2 regions of the Sessilibacter sp. MAH1 genome follow, and region 2 is predicted to be linked to the other one. Evidence: predicted binding sites of a transcription regulator. Region 2 holds the regulator's gene; the other holds the start of a gene.
The links. Region 2 encodes LexA, which represses DNA repair genes until DNA is damaged. Its sites were predicted from a motif close to ACTGTNTNTANANACAGT; they were not measured.
Positions count from the first base shown of each region.

Region 1: the regulator LexA is predicted to act here: its motif matches at 7,425-7,442, upstream of ACYQ28_RS01215 (putative DNA modification/repair radical SAM protein).

Region 1 is NZ_BAAGIC010000001.1:291,453-302,500, reverse strand. Features, by position in the region: gene ACYQ28_RS01255 (bifunctional acetate--CoA ligase family protein/GNAT family N-acetyltransferase) at 1-419, opposite strand, end outside; gene ACYQ28_RS01250 (histone deacetylase family protein) at 740-1,663, shown strand; gene ACYQ28_RS01245 (hypothetical protein) at 1,892-2,368, opposite strand; gene ACYQ28_RS01240 (EVE domain-containing protein) at 2,518-2,979, shown strand; gene ACYQ28_RS01235 (LysR family transcriptional regulator) at 3,182-4,075, opposite strand; gene ACYQ28_RS01230 (pyridoxamine 5'-phosphate oxidase family protein) at 4,175-4,807, shown strand; gene ACYQ28_RS01225 (VOC family protein) at 5,061-5,456, shown strand; gene ACYQ28_RS01220 (DASH family cryptochrome) at 5,964-7,340, shown strand; gene ACYQ28_RS01215 (putative DNA modification/repair radical SAM protein) at 7,466-8,779, shown strand; gene ACYQ28_RS01210 (TIGR03915 family putative DNA repair protein) at 8,842-9,732, shown strand; gene ACYQ28_RS01205 (glycosyltransferase family 2 protein) at 9,878-10,726, opposite strand.
Region 2 is NZ_BAAGIC010000004.1:2,288-13,335, reverse strand. Features, by position in the region: gene ACYQ28_RS05130 (serine hydrolase domain-containing protein) at 1-576, opposite strand, end outside; gene pstB (phosphate ABC transporter ATP-binding protein PstB) at 835-1,659, opposite strand; gene pstA (phosphate ABC transporter permease PstA) at 1,656-2,486, opposite strand; gene pstC (phosphate ABC transporter permease subunit PstC) at 2,479-3,366, opposite strand; gene ACYQ28_RS05110 (phosphate ABC transporter substrate-binding protein) at 3,399-4,250, opposite strand; gene ACYQ28_RS05105 (hypothetical protein) at 5,560-6,072, opposite strand; gene lexA (transcriptional repressor LexA) at 6,115-6,726, opposite strand; gene nagZ (beta-N-acetylhexosaminidase) at 7,057-8,094, shown strand; gene ACYQ28_RS05090 (mechanosensitive ion channel family protein) at 8,100-9,209, shown strand; gene ACYQ28_RS05085 (hypoxanthine-guanine phosphoribosyltransferase) at 9,206-9,772, shown strand; gene ACYQ28_RS05080 (cold shock domain-containing protein) at 10,657-10,869, shown strand.

The DNA.
Region 1 (11,048 bases), on a different contig from region 2:
ACACCGCGCTTAGGACGGCAAATACCAAAACTGCTTGGCCCTAATAAACGGACGCCGTTTTCACGAAGCGCGTTGCGAATGGTCTCGGGCTCAGCATCGGTCCAAGTCAACATAAGCAGCGACTTAAGATGCGCTCTTGAGCAGTCAGCAATGGTTTTCTCTAAACTTTCATTAGACTTGCCCGCCAAGATCACCAAATCAACGTGGGTCTTTAACTGAGCTAAGCTTTCATAATGGGTGAATGTCGAAATATCAATGTCGATTTCTGGTTTAACGCCGATCAACGTCACCGGGCAACAATTCGGTGCCGAACGCATAGCACGTAACAAAGCCAGCATAATGGGATGCGTGGCATCTTCGCCGGTTAACACCGCGACCGAGGTCGGGGCAAAAACAGGCTGTAGTGCATGTTGGGCCATGAAGGCTCTCCAAATAATAAATCCTGTGGGTTGGGAATTCAGCCCACCATAAAATCTCGACTTTAGTCGGATTTTTAATATAGGACCCTAATTTACCTCAAATTAGACCTTGGTAGGATAGGCTTTTAGCTCCTGTTTGTGGCTTGATCTACAGCAAAAGAAAAATGCCTGCTAGAGCTAGTCTGAAGTCAAAGAAGGTCGTCGAATTTTCAGACACACACCTCACTCAAATAATTATAAATTCAGCCGCTGTCACCATGCTCCAACATGAATGACAAAGCTCTAGCGGCTTGGCGTAAGTTAGACAACGGGAGCTTTCGATGACTACAGCGTACATCACCCACGACCTTTGCGAAAAACACGACATGGGCGAAGATCACCCAGAAGCACCCCAGCGCTTGGGGTCCATCCAGAATCGTTTGATCTCCGGACAAGTATTGGATTTTTTACGTTGGACAGATGCGTTACCGGCAACGCGCGAACAACTCGTTGCCACCCACGATCCGGTTTATGTGGATTCTATTTTTGAACGCGCGCCTCTTCGCGATCGAATTGAGCTTGACGACGAAACCTTGATGATGCCGCATACCCTAGATGCAGCGTTATTAGCGGCGGGCTCGGTTGTGCAAGCCGTTGATATGGTCATGGCCAAAAGCGTAAAAAACGCGTTCTGTTGTGTGCGGCCGCCGGGTCACCACGCCGAATACGATCGCGCCATGGGTTTTTGCTTGTTTAATAATATTGCCGTGGGCACGCGCCACGCCATAAACCAATACGGTCTAAAGCGTATTGCCATTGTTGATTTTGATGTTCACCACGGTAATGGTACTGAGAACATATTTCGAGAAGAGCCGAAGGTTTTATACGCCTCCAGTTATCAGCATCCCTACTATCCGTTTGCCGATCCCGGCGCTTCTCACGACAATATCATTCACATGCCTTTGGCTGCTGGTACAGGCAGCCAAGAATTTAGAGAGATTTATATTGAACAACTTTTACCGCAGCTTGAAAAATTCAAGCCGCAGTTAATCATGGTCTCGGCCGGATTCGATGCTCACCGCCAAGATCCCATGGCACAAATTCGCTTGCAAGATAACGACTACGGCTGGGTTACCGAAGTGTTAATGGATATTGCCGATCGCCACTGTGACGGCCGATTAATATCGGTTTTAGAAGGCGGTTACGAGCTAGACGCGCTCGGTCGAGCAGCTTTTGCGCACGTAAAAACATTAATGCGATTATAAAAAATGAAAGGAAGCTCTGATTACTTCAAAAATACGTTAATCAGAGCTTTCTAGAAATTATTAGATCTTGGTTTCGGATAACAAGTGCAATAAAACCCTTAATTTCTCATATTATTTGTGAATTAACTTAGAAGTCATGAGTTAATTTTAAAAACCACGAGTTAATTTAAAAGTCATGACTTAATTTAAAAGACATAAATTAAGTCATGGTATTAATTAATACTATCGTTACTTAATTAATTCTTGAATACCCAGTTCGCTGCATTCTTTAAAAGTCGTAAACGTATTATTCGTCAAATAATGTGTATAGCTGAACTCATTGTCGGCTAACGTCTGAACATTATAGGCATCGTAGAAAGTGTGATCGTCTGTGTTTGCGGGTTTTGGAACACCCTCTTCAATATACCCTAAAACTACGGTGAAATAGATAGGGTACTGGATACCCCACATACCGTATTCGGCCCATTGTGTATTTACACCATCCTTTGATGTAGTGTTAAACAAAATCACGTAACTACCATCGCGATACCGCTCGATGGTCCAAGATTGAGCGCTGCCATCATCAAAGGTTTTTTCGCCACACCAAACGCCCATCAGAAGATCGCGAAGTTGTTTAGCTTCCAACGGGACATCTGCTTTGGTGCCAACAATGTGTTCACAGCCAGACAAAAACAAACCTAATACTAACAAAATAAGAATACGCATTAACATTTCATCAAAATAAGAAAAATCACCAACCCTAAATAAATAGAGCCGAATTTAAATACAAAATCGCTAAGTTATCTCTAGACGAACCAAACGCGCTCAATAATAATCAAAGCATCTGTAGATTTTTGTATAAATAGAGAAAAATCATGAATTATTGGTTATTTAAATCCGAACCCGACGAATACAGCATCGATACGCTTGCGAATGAAAAAAACGGTTTTGGTCGTTGGGACGGAATTAGAAATTACCAAGCGCGCAATTTAATTCGCGATAAGATAGCCGAAGACGATATGGTGTTTTTTTACCACAGCAGCTGTAAGGTTCCGGGTGTGGCAGGAATCGCCAAGGTAGTAAAACCCGCCTATCCTGATCCCGCGCAATTTAATCCAGACAGCAAATATTACGATCCAAAATCTAGCCAAGATAATGTTCGCTGGTTTTGCGTGGATTTAGCGTTTGTTGAAAAATTCAAATCGGTGGTTAGTTTGCAAACACTCAAATCGATCCCGTCACTTGATCACATGGTGTTGTTAAAACAGGGCAGGCTCTCGGTACAACCGGTCACCAAAGAAGAATGGCAAACAATAGTCGCTGCTGCCAAGCAGTAAAAGAAAACGCCGATAAAAGATAACAGCAAAAACAGCAAGCGCTTGAGATTATAAAGACATTAGCAATCGCGTTGTTAATGTCTGCCCTCTGATAACTTCTTTCTTCTGATAGTCTCTGCCCTCTGATTAAGCCATGAATGAGTTAATCAGAGGTTTCTAGAATTAAACAGCATTGCAACAACAAAAGATTTGCATTGATTTATTATTTAAGTCGTTCTCGCACGCGCTCTACTAATAAATCCACAAAGCCGCGCACTTTCGCGCTGGGATTTCTGCCTTCGCGATGTAAAACGTTCACGGGCCATTTCGGTAAAGCAAATTCTTGCAGTAGTGGCACCAGCTGGCCACTCTCAAGGCTGTCTGCAACTTGATAAGATAAAACCCTAGCAATACCAAAACCGCTTTCTGCGGCATCAATTGCACACTGATTTTGATTCACCACCAATTGCGCTGAACAGCGAACCACAGTTTCTCGACCGGAGACCAGATAACGCCAAGTGTCTTGGCTGCCAGAAGTTCGCGTTTGTATCAATTGATGTTCACGCAGCTGCTCGGGAAACTCCGGAGCCCCGGCGCGCGCTATATATTCTGGCGAAGCGCAGGTGACAATGCCGACTTCACCCAAACTCACCGAATGCAAGCTTGAATCGGGTAAACTGCCGACACGAATACCAACATCAATATCTTCCTCCATTAGATTAACGATTCGATCTAAAAATAATGTCGAAATCTCAACCTTTGGATTGGTAGTCAAGTACTCGGTAATCACCGGTAAAATGTATTGGCGACCAAACATAACCGGCGCAGTTACGGCCATCGACCCAGCGGCTTCACCGACAATGCCATTGACTGCATCCTCAGCGACCTTGATTTCACTGATGATGCGTTTACAGTCAACAAAGTAGCGTTCGCCGGCATCGGTTAAACGCACGTGACGAGTGGTTCGTTGAAAGAGCTGAACACCTAACTGTTCTTCTAACGCGGATATAGCCCGGGTAGCAGCAGGAGGTGACATAGCGAGGTTTCGCGCGGCCTTCGCAAAACTACCGACTTCAGCGATAGCGACAAAAACCTGCATAGCGTGCAACTTATCCATTATTGCTTTTTTTGTAATAATTAATTTATAAAGATTTTATTCTTATGATATACGAAATAATTTAAAGTGCACCTATCAATATATACCGGTAGAAAACTTATGCCTAACAAGTACGCAGAGATATTCTTCACGGAGACGGTGCAATCACTTCAGCGAGAACGCGGAAGCCACCACATCTACGGCCCACAATTAAAAGGTGCCGACACCCATTTCGCATTAACGTTAAACGAGCAAAATTTCATTGAAGCTCGCGATAGTTTTTACCTTGCCAGCATAACGGAAGATAGCTGGCCATATGTACAGCATCGCGGCGGACCGCCTGGTTTTCTTAAAATATTAAATGAAAGAACCTTAGGTTTTGCTGATTTTAGTGGCAACATGCAATTTATGAGCGCTGCGAACTTTAAAAACAGCAACCGCGTAATGATGTTTTTAATGGATTATGTGAATAGACGGCGTTTAAAAATTGCAGGCTTGGTGACCGTTATCGATAATAACGATCCACGATTTGCACAGCTTGACTTAGGAAACTACCGAGCAACGCCGGAACGCGGAATTATTATTGAGGTACAAGGCTTCGATTGGAATTGTCCGCAACATATTACCCAAAGATTTGATAAACCCACGGTAGATCGTGCGGTCGAACAAATGCTAGCAACAATTGACGATTTAAAAAAACAAGTGGCTGATTTAACAGAGCAACTGAACCAAACAAATCAGCCAAAAAATTAATACAAGAAACTCTGATTAATCTGGAGTTTTCAGTGACGCAGGGATGTGTTGCCAATTTCAAGAACGGTAAGTGATTGAAATTGTGAAGAAATCGGAAATCATATTCCAATTTCTGTCCTCTGATTAAATCAGGGATGCGTTAACCAGAGATTCCTACAATAATAAAAACACTGAGTTTTAAGAAAGCTTACTTAAAACTCAATATTATAAATTGTGAACATAAAATCCACTCAAAAATCCTTTAGGAGTATTTATGTCAACGCTTGCGATTCACCATCTCGGATTGGCAGTTAAAAATTTACCCGAAACTCAAGCTTTTTTTATCGACTGTCTCGGCTGGGAAGTCGCTGGGGAAGTTCCTGATTATCCAGCAGTATTTGTCACCAATGGCGAAGCATTTTTAACGCTTTGGCAAACCAACGAAGGCGCCACCGAATTTGATCGCCGAGCCAATATTGGACTTCACCACTTTGCACTGCGTGTCAGCACAGAAGCCGCACTGGATGAATTATTTTCTAAAGTAAGTAATCACCCCGGTGTTAAAGTTGAGTTCGCACCAGAGCCGTTAAACGGCTGGCCAGCCAAACATTTTATGATTTACGAACCCGGCGGTATTCGCATGGAATTTATCTATAAAGCCGATGCTTAGTAATTATTCTTTCGTTTTCTTCATTTGAAATCCCCTCGTAGCCCACAGCATTTGAATCTTTTCGTGGGCTACCTTTTTCTCACTATCGAGGAATAATTGCATAAGCACCTATTCCGCCTACGCCTCTTACGTGTTCCTCGTACTCGTTCCATTTATTCTTTCTACCGACATCTGCTGTTCATACCTCCATAAGCCGAAACTAATCTCAGCCTGCTTATCGCGAGAAAATTCGACCAACCTCGGATATATCGCCAAAAACACCTGCGAATTCGCGCAAATGTCTAACATCAACTCGCCTAACATCAACTCACCTAACATCAACTCACCTAACATCAACTCACCTAAGATCAACACATCTAAGATCAACACATCTAAGCCGTGTTTTATTGCGTATCAATAACTTGGTATCCAATAAAAGCTTCTTTTTTCAAGAAGTATCTAGTTATCGAGAAAACACAGATCTAGGCACATAAAGCTAAGTAATTGATAAAAAACGCGGCAAACACCATGTATAAAACCGGAATCGTCTGGCTCAGCAATGATTTAAGACTCACAGACAACAAACTGCTTGCCGATGCCAGTCGTGACTGCGAATCCCTACTGGTTGTTTATATTCGCGAAAGTGCTTCTTTAAAGCCCAATCGCTATGGATTTCGGTCTTTGGGTAAGCTGCGCCGAAAATTTATCGATGAATGCCTAAGTGACTTAAACAGAAATCTAACCTCGCTGGGCAGCGAGCTGTTTTTGATGGAAGGCTCCACCTTAACCTACTTGCAAACACTCATTGGCCAATATCGGCCCGATGTATTTTACTGCGCGACGCAAAGTGGTTTTTACGAAAACGACATCGTTCAATTTATACGGCGCAGCTACCCAGAACTGAGATTAGTAGAGTCTGCTCACACCGCGTTACTTGACCAAACTCAGCTGCCTTTTTTACTGGCAGATATTCCCAAATCATTTACGCAATTTCGCAAAAAAGTAGAACCCATTATTTTAGATTCAGAATTTATTGACACTCTAAAAAACAACACACCGAGTTCTTTGCCAAAACAACCACAAAAAGCAACACTTTTTGCGGGTAATACCGTCCCTTTTAGTGCAGATTTGTCGTTTTTGAACGATGCCAGTAAAACAGAGCCAGCCATTATTTTCGGCGGTGAAACTCACGCCCAACAGTATTTAAAACATTATTTCTCGAATAATTACGCGAGCACCTACAAGCAAACACGCAACAAATTAGACGGTATTTATCATTCAACAAAATTCTCGCCCTGGTTGTCGCAGGGCTGTATGTCGCCCAAACAAATACTCAAAACGCTTGTAACTTTTGAACAAAATCACGGCGCTAACGAATCCACCTATTGGATTAAGTTTGAATTGCTGTGGCGAGAATATTTTTTCTGGTTAGCCAAGGTTTTAGGTAAATCCTTGTATTTACGCGGCGGCTATCGCCATAAAAATCCATTGAAAAGCTTTTATCCACAGCGGTTAAAATCTTGGTGCAGCGGCACCACACCCTACCCGCTGGTGAATGCCTGCATGACCGAACTCAATACAACCGGTTATTTATCCAACCGTGGCCGCCAAATTGTCGCCAGCTGTTTGGTAAACGAATTCGATGTGGATTGGCGATATGGTGCAGCCTACTTTGAGCAACAGCTAATCGACTACGACGTGGCCAGCAACTGGGGAAATTGGCAATACATCGCCGGTGTGGGTGTTGATCCTCGCGGTGGGCGTCATTTTGATATTGATAAACAACAACGTTTATACGATCCAGAAAATCGCTATTGCGAGCGTTGGCTGGGCGAACACGGCAGCAAATACTCAAACTCAGCCATCACCGATTACGTCGATGCCGCGGACTGGCCGCTGGAATAAAGTGGTTCGTCTTCAATCGCCTGTAGTAGCTTCTGCGTTAACTGCGATTTTGAGAATCACGGTTGCTAGACGATCGCGATAAATACTGTATATTTATACACACCTAAGTTTTTCGTTACTCAAACATGAAACAGCCACAATCACAATCACATCAACAACCTTATCAAAAGCTACAGCATAAGTTGGCCATACTGGCCGATGCCGCCAAATACGATGCTTCCTGCGCGAGCAGCGGCTCGATTAAGCGCGACTCCAGCAATGGCATCGGTATTGGCTCCACCAGCGGCGGTATGGGTATTTGCCACAGTTACACGCCAGACGGACGATGTGTTTCGCTATTAAAAATATTGCTAACCAATTTTTGTATTTACGACTGCCAATACTGCGTTAACCGGCTCTCTAGTGCCGTTGAGCGAGCGCGTTTTCAGGTTGATGAAGTGGTCAAGCTCACCCTCGATTTTTATAAACGCAATTATATTGAAGGGTTATTTTTAAGCTCGGGAATTATTCAATCGTCCGACTACACCATGGAACAGTTAGTTTCTGTGGCCAAAGACCTGCGCGAAAAACACGATTTTCGTGGTTATATTCATTTAAAAACCATTCCAGAGGCAAGTCCGGAACTCTTACAGCAAGCCGGTTTATACGCCGATCGTTTAAGCATAAATATTGAATTACCGTCTAAAGCTGCCTTGTCTAACCTAGCACCGGAAAAAAATCCTCAAACCATTCATCAATCCATGGCACAACTTAAAGAACATATTGATGAATCGAAAGAATATCGCGCTAAAAAATCCGACATTATCATCAGTGATGCCAAATCCAGAAAATCTAAATACATTTATTCACCGGCCGGCCAAAGCACACAAATGATTGTCGGCGCCGACGATTCAGTGGATACAAAAATTTTAACGCTCTCGAATCATCTGTATAAACGTTACGACATGCGCCGCGTGTATTATTCGGCGTTCAGCCCAATTCCATTTGCTTCAAAAAATTTACCCACAAAATCTCCGCCGTTGATGAGAGAACATCGGCTTTACCAAGCCGATTGGTTATTGCGGTTTTACGGTTTCGATTTAAACGATATTCACTCGGCGGCAGCGCCCACACACGGAATGTTGGATTTAGATATTGATCCCAAATTAGCTTGGGCCATAGCGAACCGCGATGTTTTTCCAATTAATGTCAATAAAGCACCTAAAGAGCTGTTATTAAGAATTCCGGGTGTGGGTGTTCGCGGCGTCGAAAAGATTATTCAGGCACGACAATTTAAGGCATTACGGTTGGATGATTTGAAAAAATTGCGAATTTCGATAAAAAAGGTCGCGCATTTTGTTGAAACCGCAGACCCAAATACAGAGCTAAAACATTTAGACTCGGTTTTACTAAAACAATTATTTATCGACTCAAAAACCGAACAGCTGGCTCTATTTTAACCGACTGTATTTATCATCATTTTAAACGATTATAATTATCACCACTTTAAACAACTACAATCATGCACGTTATCACCGTAAATGCTAGCGAGTTTGCACAGTGGCGCAATGTTAGCCGTGAACTGTTAAAACGAGACATTTCACCCGAATATATTGTTTGGCAAGATCCAACGTTAACACAGTCGAGTTTGGATTTATTTCAAGACGCCTCAAATTCTCACGAAAGAAATAACAATAATTTTGAAACTGATTTATCTAACATTCCGGTAACAACGCCCAAACCAAGCATATCAGCAGAAACCTTAGAGGCTATAGAGCTTGCCTCTTGCTACAGAGACGATACACGTTGGGCGTTATTTTATGCCATTGTTTGGCGAGTTATGCACGAAGATAAACAACTGTTAGAAAATATCACCGATAACCAAATAATGCGTTTAAACCATATGCAAAAATCGGTGGGTCGTGACATTCATAAAATGCACGCGTTTGTGCGTTTCCAAAAAATATCCGACTCAGACCATTATGTTGCTTGGTTCGAACCTGAACATCTGATTTTAAAAAAAACCAGCAGTTTCTTTAAAAACCGATTTAAAAACATGACGTGGTCGATACTGACACCCGACGGAGGAATGCATTGGGACCAGCAATCGCTGTTTTATACAGAACCCAGTAGTGAAAGGCCTGTTATTAACGATGAATTGGAATCCCTGTGGCTGGAGTATTACAAGAATATCTTCAATCCAGCGCGTTTAAAATTAAAAGCCATGCAAAGCGAAATGCCCAAAAAATACTGGAAAAACTTGCCAGAAGCACCCTTAATCAAGTCTTTATCAAGAGAATCGGCGGCTCGCGCCGAAGCGATGATTGAAAAAAATAATCAGTCAATCAGTGATAAAAAACTTGGTAAGCAAATGGCTAGCATACAAAAGAAATTTCCAACAAAAACGGATTAATATTTTTTGTTAAACAATCAGAGAGGTTTTATTCAGAGGTGTTTTGTTATGAAAAACTCTCAATGAATGAAGGTTTCCCATAACCTAATCTACGAAATCCGGTTTAGCCAATCCAATCTACGCGACCCGATCTACGCGACTCGGTCTACGCGACCCGATCAAAACCCTTAGGGGTGCGATCTTCGTTGCGGCAGTCTCGTCCACTTAAGTACTCTTTTAAACCATTCAAGCGAGCTTTGAATTTAATACGTGCTTGTTTTTTTAGGCTGAAATACGCTTTAAAGCGATACCGAGCGAGTAATGATCGCGCTTTTTTTTGTGGATTAGGAAAGTGCTTTTCGAAGTAATACATGCTCGACCAAGCCACATGCCATTGCTTTAAATAATAAATTTTATTGGATGAACCCGAAGACGTGCCTTTGTCGTGTTCGAACAGAATATCCGAATCTAAAAGAATTTTTTCTCCGGCTTTTATAATGCGTAAACAAAGGTCTTTTTCTTCATAGAACATAAAATAGCGTTCATCAAATAAACCAATGCTGTTGAGCTTTTGCATGTTAAAGAGCATGACTGCCCCCAACACGTTAGACACCTCTAAAATACCTTGCTTTTTAAAACTTTTAGCGCCGGTTGCAGGTGCAAACACCGTCCAATCCAGTTCGTTATTTTCACTACGATGATTATAGGCAACCGTAAAAAATTGCGTAATTTCATCAGCGGTCACAATAACATCAGGATTTAACAAGAGTACAAAAGGTGTTTGACAAGCTTTCATGCCGATATTCGCAGCACCGCCATAACCAATATTATAACCAGCATCAATCACGGTTAAATTTGGATAGCTATCTCTTAAATAAGCGGGCGTATTATCGGAGCTGTTGTTATCCACAACAATGATAGGAAACGCCTGACTGCGAATTAAATCCCCCAAACAGCGGTCAATAACCCCACCACTGTTATAGCTAACAAGTACGATACTAAGCTGACTATCCATTTTTATATTTCCGCTACGACAAGCCGCGAGATTCTACACAATTCTTGCCGTAAATAAGACGGCAAGAGTCTGTTTGTAAGCTTATTTATAGTTATACAGACGCTTATATATTCCATCAAGAAATATATAGGAAACTCTGATTAACCAGAGTTTCTCGCGACACAAGGATGTGTCGCCAATTTCAAGAACGGTAAGTGATTGAAATTGTGAAGAAATTGGAAATCGCATTTTCAATTTCTGTCCTCTGATTAAATCATGGATGAGTTAATCAGAGGTTCCTATAGAAAGGATTTTTTATACGCTCAATCCTGAATAGTGGTTC
Region 2 (11,048 bases):
CCACTGGGTCGCCGGAGGTATTCCTATTGCTATAACTTTATTTTCATCAGCAGAGGCGCGAGGGTGTTGTAAAGACTCTTCGATAGAGGGTAAAGATTCTTCTGCTGTATAATCGCCAAAACCTAAACCATCGGTTAAACCTGCTGTGTGTGAAAGCAACAGACGTGTTGTCACCAAATTATTATCGAATTCACTCTCAGGCAGATGCCAGCGCGTTAAATAATTCTCAATAGGTTCATCGAGATTTATTTTGCCGTCTTCAACCAATTGCATTACGCCGTAGGCTGCAAATAATTTACTCATGGATGCTAATGGGAATAGGGTATCACCATTAATTTTATCGTTATTCGAATAGTATTTTTCGGTAGCGATCTTGCCATCTTCGATCAATATGAACGCGGTGTTTCCTTGATTTTGAGATTTAATTTTCTCATCAATGGCGGTAATAAATAACTCGGTATTATTTTTAGGCGCAATTGCAGATAACCACCATCCACTTACACCACCATAGACACTGAGCGCAAGCCAAGCCGCTAATAATACAAATAATGTTACAGCCCTAGTAAAATAAATCATTATTATTCCCTAATACAATCTTCTTCGATAAACGCTGTCCTCTGATTAAATCATGGATGAGTTAATCAGAGGTTTCAAAAGCGTCAAAAATTATAAGATGAATTAAGGGGGAGGAAGGTTTACATTGCTCAGAATAACGGCGAATTCTGATATCGAGAATAATTACTGTGATTTATATTCGAGTGGATTTTAGGCGAGTGAATTCTAGGCGTGGTTGGCAGAGCAAACAAAAAGCAGTAAACGATAAGGGCGTTATTATTAGCCCTTAATTCCGGAAATATAAGCCGCGGTGCGTTCGTCTTTGGGACCAGAGAAAAGTTGCCGAGTATTATTAAATTCAATCAGTTTGCCGGCACCATTTTGCGTCCAAAAGAACGCGGTATAGTCAGAAATACGTTTAGCTTGAGCTAAATTGTGGGTAACAATTACCACGGTGTATTTATCTCGCAGGCTCGAAATTAATTCTTCAACAATGCCCGACGATATGGGGTCAAGCGCGCTACAAGGTTCGTCCATCAGTAAAACTTCTGGCTCCAAAACCAACGCTCGGGCAATGCACAAGCGCTGTTGTTGACCACCCGATAGCGATAGTGCAGAGGTATTCAGGCGATCTTTAACCTCGTCCCAAAGACCAACGGCTTTTAAGGCGTTTTCTATTTTTTCGATTCTCTCGGCTCGATTTTTAAAACCGTGTTCCTTCAGTGGAATATCCAGATTCTTAAAAATAGAGAGTGGAAAAGGATTCGGTTTTTGAAAAATCATTCCCACACGGCGGCGAAGACTTAATAGATCAACATTATTTTGGGTAAGATTTTCACCGTCAAAATGTATTTCGCCGGTAACGGTTACTTGATTGTTTAATTTTGATAACTGATTGAGTGTGGTTAAAAAACTGGTTTTACCACAGCCCGAAGGACCAATAAGCGCGGTAATTTTACCCCGATGTAAACTTAACGAAATGCCATTAACGGCAAGTTTTTTACCGTAATAAATAGCCAGTTCGTTCACTTTGATGTGTGCGGGTGCACGACTCTCGATGATGTCTTCCGATAATCTGGGAGCTAGGGTTTCTGCAACAATCATCTGTAATGTCCACTGCGTTTAAACCAAGAGTCGATAAAGCCTTGGGCTAGAGTATTTAAAAGAATAATTAGCACAATCAATATTAAGGCTGAGCCATAGGCGGTTTCATCACCGCCGGTTACGTTCATGGTGAGATCATAAATGTGTACCGCCAGAACACGTGCTGAATCGAAAATTGATTCAGGCATGCGATCGACATAACCGCTGGTAAACAACAGTGCCGCTGTTTCGGCAGTAGCTCGGCCAATGGATAAGATGAGTCCGGCGATGATTGCAGGTTTTGCCGCTGGTAATAGTATTTTCCAAATCACAACAGAGCGGCGCATACCTAAAGCTAGGCCGCCCAAACGCCAGTCAGATTGTACCGATCGAATTCCAGATTCACAGGTGCGAATAAATACCGGCAAAATCATACAGGCAAGCGTTAATCCGCCGGACAAGAGTGAATATCCTAAGCCTAAATAAATGCAGAAAAAGGCATTGCCGAACAGTCCGTACACGATAGATGGAACTCCAGCGAGCACATCCAAAATAATACCTACGTGTAGCGTATGCGATTGATTTTGAGAAAACTCCGCCAACCAAATAGCCGCAGAAATTCCGAGTGGCAACGCAATAACAAGTGCGATAATTAATACATATAAAGTGGAAACCAAAATGGGTGCGATGCCGCCAGCACGGCCAGCATCTTCGGGTTCGGAAATTAAAAATTCCCACGAGACAACCGAAATACCTTTAATAATAACATCGCCAATAATCCAGCCGAATGTTGCAATCACTAACGCAATAATTGCATAGATACCTAATGAAAAAGCTCGATCAATCATGGGAGACGGTTCTCCCTTTATTAAAAAGATAAGAGGCTAAATAAGCCAGAATCCAGACAATAATCGTCAACAACAAGCCAGATACATACAAGCTGGCGCGGTGGTCGCCAAGGGCGTAAGCCATTTCTAAGGCAATATTGGCGGTTAATGCGCGCACTGGTGCAAACAGGCTAGAAGGCATTTGTACAACATTGCCTGCAACCATTAAAACCACCATGGTTTCGCCCAAGGCTCGCGCACTCGCTAACAATACGCCACTCATAATTCCCGATCGGGCAGCCGGTACTGCGATGGCTAAGATTTGCGTTTTTTGCGTAAGTCCCAGTGCTTGCGCTCCGGCTAAAATCGAGCGATCGACACTGGTCAGTGCAGCGTAACTGGTTAGCGCTAGGGTTGGTAATATCATCAGCGATAGTACGACTGCTCCGGCAAGCACGCTGGTGCCGGGCGCTTTAATTTGGCCAATAAGAGGCACAAGCTCAGTTAGGCCCCAAAGGCCTAAAACAACAGATGGAATACCGGCAAGCAAATTTAAGAGGGATTGAAAGGATTTTTTAACCCAACCCTTGGCGTAAAATTCGAGAAAAATAGCGCAAGCTAAGCCAACGGGAAGTGCAATAACCAGCGATCCAAAGGTCAATACCAAAGAGGCGAATATCATTGGCGTCATGCCAAATAAGCCTTCTAACGGGTACCATCCAGTTTGACTGAAAAAGCTTAACCAGCGGCCATCGGCCACCAACGACCAAGATTCGTACAGTAAAAAGCCGAGTATCAAACACAACAAGGCTGCGCAGACAAACGACAGGGCGCCCATGATTGTGGCAACGCCAAAATCGAGCTTACTGTCGCATTGAAATGGGCGAAGCTTTATCGACAACGGTAACGAACCTACTTAGAAAATGGATAGGCTTAAGGTGCTACGAAAAATTGATTTTCGATCAAATCTAAAACGTCTATAGATTGCGCAAACTCAATAAAACTTGCTGCAAAACCTTCTGGTTGCGCCTTGGTAACCAGATTGAGTGGTCTTGATAACGGATACTCGCCACTGGCAACGCCCTTTACGGTGGCTTCTTTGCCATCCATTGGTAAAAGCTTGATGGGGGTGCCGCGATTGTGTTCGAACTCTGCGGTGCCGATGGACACATATCCGATGGCGCCAGGATTACCAGAAACGGTTTTAATACCTTGCTGGTTATCGCCGATAACAACTTGAGGACGAATTTGGCTATTTTTTAGCTCAAAAAAATGCAGAAAAAGTTCCAAAGTAGAACGACCTTCTGCTTTATTTACCACCGTAATCTCAAGGTTGGGGCCGTCTACATCTGCCCAATTACGAATTTTTCCTTGATAGATATCGATAATTTGCTGACGAGATAACTCTTTGACAGTATTCGACGAGTGAACAATGATACCAATACCATCGAGTGCAATGAGGTGAGCGGTTAAGTCTTGTTCAGATTCTTTCAATGCTCTAGAAACCATACCTATATCGGCAAGGCCGACGCGAGCATCATTCACCCCGCGGGATGAACCGCCGGTTTGAACGTCAATACGTACATCAGGGTTATTTTTTTCAAAGCGTTTGGCCATCTCAAGCGCAAGCGGTGCAACCGTGCTCGAACCGGTAAGAGTTAGGCGTTCCGCCGCTAGAGATAAATTACTTAAAAAAGCGATAGAAACTACACCAAGAAGACAGAAAAGTCTTGATAACTGACTCGAATGAGCTCTTTGTGTGAAAATTCGCGTGACTAAGCTCATTTTTTATCTCTTTGCTTAAATAGAAGTGATTATTATCCAAAAAATTTGGCTTCGGTTTTGGAAATTATGCTAATTAAATTACTCCAGTTTCAAGCGCTACATCAATTTTGTGAGATATTGTTTAAATATGAAAAAGTAAATATTTTATGCTTTATGATGTTTTACCTGTGAATATATGTTTATTCGAGTATTTTTTATCTTCAATCTTTAAATGCTTTTGATTTACACATCTTTAATTTAATCGACAAATGGACATTGCAACGTTATTTACTGTTTGTTGTGATAAGTCGATTTTTGTGAAGCATTAAAATTATGTATTTTTATTTATATAAACGATTATGTGTATGGAAAACTTTGGCTAACCCAGATATTAGAACTCGCATTGTCAATTTTTTTCTCTCTGATCAAATCATCGATGAGTTTTATAAATTAATTCATCCATATATAAAAGCTGATTAAAAATTTTCGAACACATCTTAACCTGCACTGGTGTGTTTTTTATTTTGAAGTATCGACTAAGGAGTAATTTTTATAGCTTATACCGGGCGCGTTAAAAACCGAGGTGGTTTGTTTGGTATCTTGTTTGAATTGGTTTAGATTAGCCTGAACCTTAAATGATCAAGTAGAGTTTTTTAGTTTTATTTGATCTTTTCAATTATTAGTAAACTCTAAACGACGCTTCAATTAACTCAGAGATTCGAGCGATGCAGGTATGAGTTGCCAATTTTAGAAAGTATAAGTGAGGTAGGTTCTGAGTGGTGTTGTGAGTTGTGTTGTGAGCGAATTGGAAATTGTATTTTCAACTACTTTCCTTTGATTAAACTACGGAATCATTAATGAAAGATTCTTAACCTTATGTTTTGATGAGTTTCTTATGCCGTAAATATTTTTGTGAATGGATCTAATTCGAAAATAAATGGCTGTGATTAACAGAAATACTTTTTTAGAAGTATTGTTTAGAAGTATTTTGTGTTTCTTTTTGTACCTAATGATGGTGACTTAAAAGTCAATAAATAATTAGGTTGGGGAATCTATATTTCGAATTAATCAGTTTTTGTAAAAAATTGAGTTTTTAGTTTTAAGAAATTTTAAGCCTGCTTAGGCGGCAGTCATTAAAAATAAGACTGAAAGAGCGGGGTGGCGACCGAATAAACAAAGCAATTACACTGTTGTTAATTCTGTATTTATATAAATGTTTTAATAATTGTAGATGCGTTGTATTGCTTGCAGACAGTTACTTAACGTAAGAACAATAAATATATTTAACCTTGTTTCACAGTAGCTTTCTTATTCAGGCTTATTCAGATTGTTAATTCTGGTGCGTAACCAGTAATCCAGAACAGTTACCAGTGTTGGCTGCTTGGGTTAATTGCTCAAGTTGTTGGTCGTTAAAACCATCAAAAACGGCAACTACACAATGGCTTGTGCCTGTTATTAATGCTTTTTCGGTGACGGAATATAAATCCGATGTATTGTTAGGATAAATAATGCGAAGATTTTTTAGATTTACGCCGTAGTCAAGCAATACATTTTTATCAATAACTTCATCGCTTACCCAGCTTACCCATCGATTACCCGCTAATTGTGTTTGACGTGCAATCATTGGCAACAATAGTTGATCTAAATTCGAACAATATTTAGAAATTACCAATTGAGTAATGTTGCTTAAAACAGCACCGCTTTGCGATGCTGTTTCTGTATTAGATGCACGTTTGGATAGTGCTCTAATTGACTGTCTAGTAAACGCGGTTGTTTCTGAGATAAAGCCGAATTGATTGACTAAGGAGTCCGTAAACAGAGACATTTGTTGTGCAGAATCCATTTTATTACTCCGTATCAGTAATATAAGTACTTAAAAATCGAATTATTGGGTTTGTCGAATAACGCCGACACTTATACCTTCGATAGCAAATTCCTGCTCTCGAAGGTCAATGGTAATGATGTCAAATTCTTCATTTTCTGGAAGCAACTCAACTATAGAGCGGTTTTTACCGCGTCTTAGACGTTTTACGGTTACTTCATCATCAATACGGGCAACAATAATTTGCCCACTTCTTACTTGGGTTGTTTTGTGAACGGCTAATAAATCACCTTCTAGAATTCCGGCATTTTTCATACTCATGCCGCGAACGCGAAGAAAATAATCTGCTGAGGGCGAGAAAAAAGCGTTATCGATATTGCAATAATTTTCGATATTTTCTTGCGCCAAAATTGGGTAACCCGCTGCCACCAAGCCAATAATGGGTATACCAGACTCCTCAACCTGTTCTTTTAAGCGAATACCTCTAGAGGCACTTGGCACCATCTCAATAGCGCCTTTTCGCTCCAAGGCACGCAAATGTTCCTCTGCGGCGTTGGCTGATTTAAAGCCAAGTGCTAGAGCTATTTCTGCACGCGTAGGAGGAAAGCCGGTTGCATCTATATGTTCACGAATTAAATTTAAAACTTGTTGTTGTCGAGCGGTTAGTTTAATCATGTCTAATATGCTGATTCTTTAAACGTGGGGCGGTAGTTTTTAAGGCGAAACGGCAAAGTTTATTGCAATTGTTTCTTCAAATTAAAAACAGTGTTGGCCGCACTGGGCTGGTCTTATATACAGTGTTTTAGTTTATACAGTGTTTCTACTGTACACGCAACCAGTAAATCAGAATTTAGTCAATGTTCGTTGATTAGAAACGCACGATGTAGAATTGAATTATGCCCGAAGTTTTTTTCTTTTGTAGCCGCAATTATTGACACCTCCCAGACTAAATATTAGTGTGCCCGCTTTTTAATTGCGTAATCTTTATTCGAATTGGATCTATAAATGGGTAATGCCAAGGTTTTAAGTGCCGGGCCAGTTATTCTTGATGTAGCCGGTACCGAGTTGTCGGCGGAAGATCGAGAGCTTTTGATGCATCCAAATGTGGGTGGTGTCATTCTCTTCGCCCGCAACACTAAAACGGCCAAACAAACCGCTCATTTATGTCGCAACATTAAAAATATCCGCGAAAACTTGCTGATTTGTATCGATCAAGAAGGCGGGCGAGTGCAGCGCTTAACGGAGGGCGTAACAACCATTCCGCCTATGGCGTCTTTATCAAAGCTCTACCAGCAGAGCGCAGAAAAAGGCCTGTCATTGGCTCGTGAACTGGGTTGGCTGTTAGCGTTTGAGCTCAGAACTTGCGGTATCGATAACACCTTAGCGCCAGTTTTAGATTTAGACGACAACCAAAACCCCGCTATTGGCTCGCGCTCCTTTTCTATCGATCCTTTAACAACGCTTGCGCTGGCAGAATCGTTTATTTTAGGAATGAACGAAGCGGGTATGCAGGCTGTTGGTAAGCATTTTCCGGGTCACGGATTCGTTAAAGTTGACAGTCACATTGATTTGCCGAGAGATCATCGGCCTCTTGCCGAGATCGCCGCTCGGGACCTAGTTCCTTTCGAGCAGCTGATTAAAAAGTCTTGCCTTGCCGGAGTAATGCCTGCGCATATCGTTTTTGAAGATGTCGATGGCAATCCTGTCGGGTTTTCGGCGCTATGGCTAAAAGACATATTAAGAAAGCGTTATGGTTTTAATGGATTGATATTTAGCGACGATCTGAACATGGCCGGTGCGAAATTAGCTGGTGGTTATTTGGCCGCAGCTGCTACTGCGTTAACCGCCGGTTGTGATTTTGTTTTGATGTGTAACAACCGATCCGGCGCCACCGAAATAGTTGATGGTTTAGATGGTTTTGCGCTTTCTAAACAAGCGTTAAACATTAAAAAAACCATGCTTTGCCACGGCAGTTACGAATTTAATCCGCAACTCAGCCAACGTAGAATGAATATCCTTGACCGGCTAGCAAACGAGCTGTAAACGTTATGGCGCAATTGTACGCAACACTAGTCGAAAACCCGGTCGCGCAGTGTAGCCTTTTGTTATTGGCTACGGTGATTGTCGCGTGGCTGGTGCGCAAGCTATTAAGGCGCTCGCTTTGCCAAGCCAAAAAAACCGTCAATCCTTGGGATGATTGCCTTTTTTACGCCCTTAAAACCCCGCTCAACTTCGCGGTTCTTCTGCTGGGTATCAGCTTTGCCATTTCACTACCTTTTAGCGATCAAGAGCTAATTGTTGAATACGCATTTTCGGCCAGACAATACGGACTTATCCTGTTATTGGCTTGGTTTTTAATTCGCGGTATTCGCCGATCCGAGAAAATTTACCAAAACGAAGTTTCTGCAAATCATAAGATCGACCCAACCACCGCCGCTGCTCTGAGTCGAATTTTGGGTGTTTGCGTAGTGATCTCGACGCTTCTCATTATTCTACAGATGCGTGGATACAGTATTTCTGGGGTGTTAGCCTTTGGCGGCATTGGCGGAATTGCCGTTGGGTTCGCCGCAAAGGATCTGCTAGCTAACTTTTTTGGCGGATTAATGATCCACCTAGATCGACCTTTTAAGGTTGGCGATTGGATTCGCTCCCCAGACAAATCCATTGAAGGTGTGGTTGAACACATTGGCTGGCGCATAACTTGTATTCGTACCTTTGATAAGCGTCCTTTGTACGTACCCAACGCCATCTTTACGCAAATTGCGGTCGAGAACCCTTCACGAATGACCAATCGTCGTATCTACGAGACTATTGGTGTTCGTTATCAAGATGCTGATAAGTTGCCAAAAATCGTGGCACAGACCGAATCCATGTTGAGATCACATCCCGATATTGATCAAAATCTGGTGATAATTGTGAATTTTGATAAATTTGCAGAAAGTTCACTTAACTTTTTTATTTATACTTTAACCAAAACTACTGATTGGGTGACCTATCATTCAGTTAAGCAAGATGTGTTGTTTAAAGTGTTAAACATCATTCGGAGTAATCAAGCAGAAATAGCTTTCCCTACCAGCAGTTTGCATTTAGAAAGCTTGCCTGATGCCGTCACATCTCAAGAAATAAACCCGTTAATTAAAGAAGAACCCAAGTCGTGACAGAATTTTTAGCCCTCGCTCAAGAAGCCCAAGCCATCTTAGAGACCGCAGATCTTATTCATTCACCTGAGGTCATCGACCAAGCTTTGTCGGATATGGCACAAGCGATTGATCGCGATTACGAAAACAAAGTACCGGTTGTGTTGTGTGTAATGAATGGCGGTTTAATGACCACCGCTAAACTGATTGAAAAAATCACAACACCAATACAATTGGATTACATCCATGCCACGCGATACGGCAGTAAAACCACAGGTGCTAAGCTTTCTTGGATCGCAGAACCCACGTTCGACCTAGAAGGTAGAGATATTATTATTGTTGACGACATTCTTGATGAAGGTGTAACGCTGCAAGAGCTTGTAAACTACTGCCGCGAGAAAAATTGTGCATCGGTAAAGACAGCACTACTCATACAAAAAATTCACGATCGCAAAGCAACGGATTTAGTCGCAGACTACCTTGGCTTGGACGTACCCGACCGTTATGTATTCGGTTGCGGTATGGATTACAAAACCTACTACCGAAATCTCCCTGGAATCTACGCGGTAGCTGAAAAAAGATAAGCACAGCGCTAGGCCGCGATTTTTATAAAACCATCCCCAAAAAAGCTTCTCCTAATTACCAATTAAGAGAAGCTTTTTTATTGCCAAGAAAAATACTTGGCACTTTCTTAATTGATTCAGTTCGTAAGTCGTTTTCAAAAAAAAGAAGCTAATCGGTTATTTTGCCGAGACTGTCAGTAGAAAAAATCCCATAATCAATGCTATAGAGTATCGACGTATTTAAAGGTTTTGATTGCGTATGTGATTTTAAGTGCCAAATATAAACGCAATAGCGAATCTGTTATCCGCGTGGACATTTTTAATAGGTATCATATTAATTTTAAATGTGGATTTGTTATTTACTTCATTATTTTTTTAATAAATTCGTGTGAGAATACAAAAAATAGCTTACAAAGCGTTTAAATTTTTAGAGTATCTGATGGGAATAAACGGGCATCCATGTAATTGCGTTAAGGTATAAAAATAAGAAGCAATATCAAATCATAAGCATTTTTTAAAAATACAAAATATGCTGGACGAATAATTGCGAAAAAAATCAGTTGCTTTCAACTTTATGTGAAGCTCGTGAATTAGTCTGTTTCGCCTTTTGTTTTGGTTAAATTGATTCATCATTATTGTAAATACTGTTTTGTTCTGGTTGCATTTTTTATTTCTCAGATTGTTTAATTTCTCAAAGTTATTTTAAGATGTTTTTTTATTTTTATTTATTCGTTGAAATTTAGATGCGCTTAATGCAAAACTTTAGTTTGAAAAATTCCTAATTTAATTATTCGTATTGCGCGATGAGTTTTTCAATTAATCCTTTTCGGTAATTCCTGCCAGAGTGTCAATCTTTGTGGTAGTTGTTTTATTTTGTGTTTTATAAAAATAATGAGGTTATAGGCATGTCAAACAGAAGTCGTGGAACAGTGAAATGGTTTAACAATGCGCGTGGTTATGGGTTTATTACTCGTAACGAGAAAGGGGAAGACGTCTTTGTTCACTATAGAAATATATCGGGGAATGGATATAAATCACTTAACGAAGGCCAAATGGTTGAATTTGATTTGCTCAAAGGTGAAAAAGGATTACAAGCCGAGAACGTTATCGGGGTGTAATTTTTTTAACCATAACAAAAAATAATACTGCTCACATCAGTCAGCTTTGTGAATATTAAAAACCAGCATCTTGCTGGTTTTTTCGTTTTTAAAATTTGTTTTTATTTTTCGGTAATTATAAGCGGTCAGTTCATGGGTGTATTAATTTAGGGTCGTTTAATTGTTGAAATTAAATAACG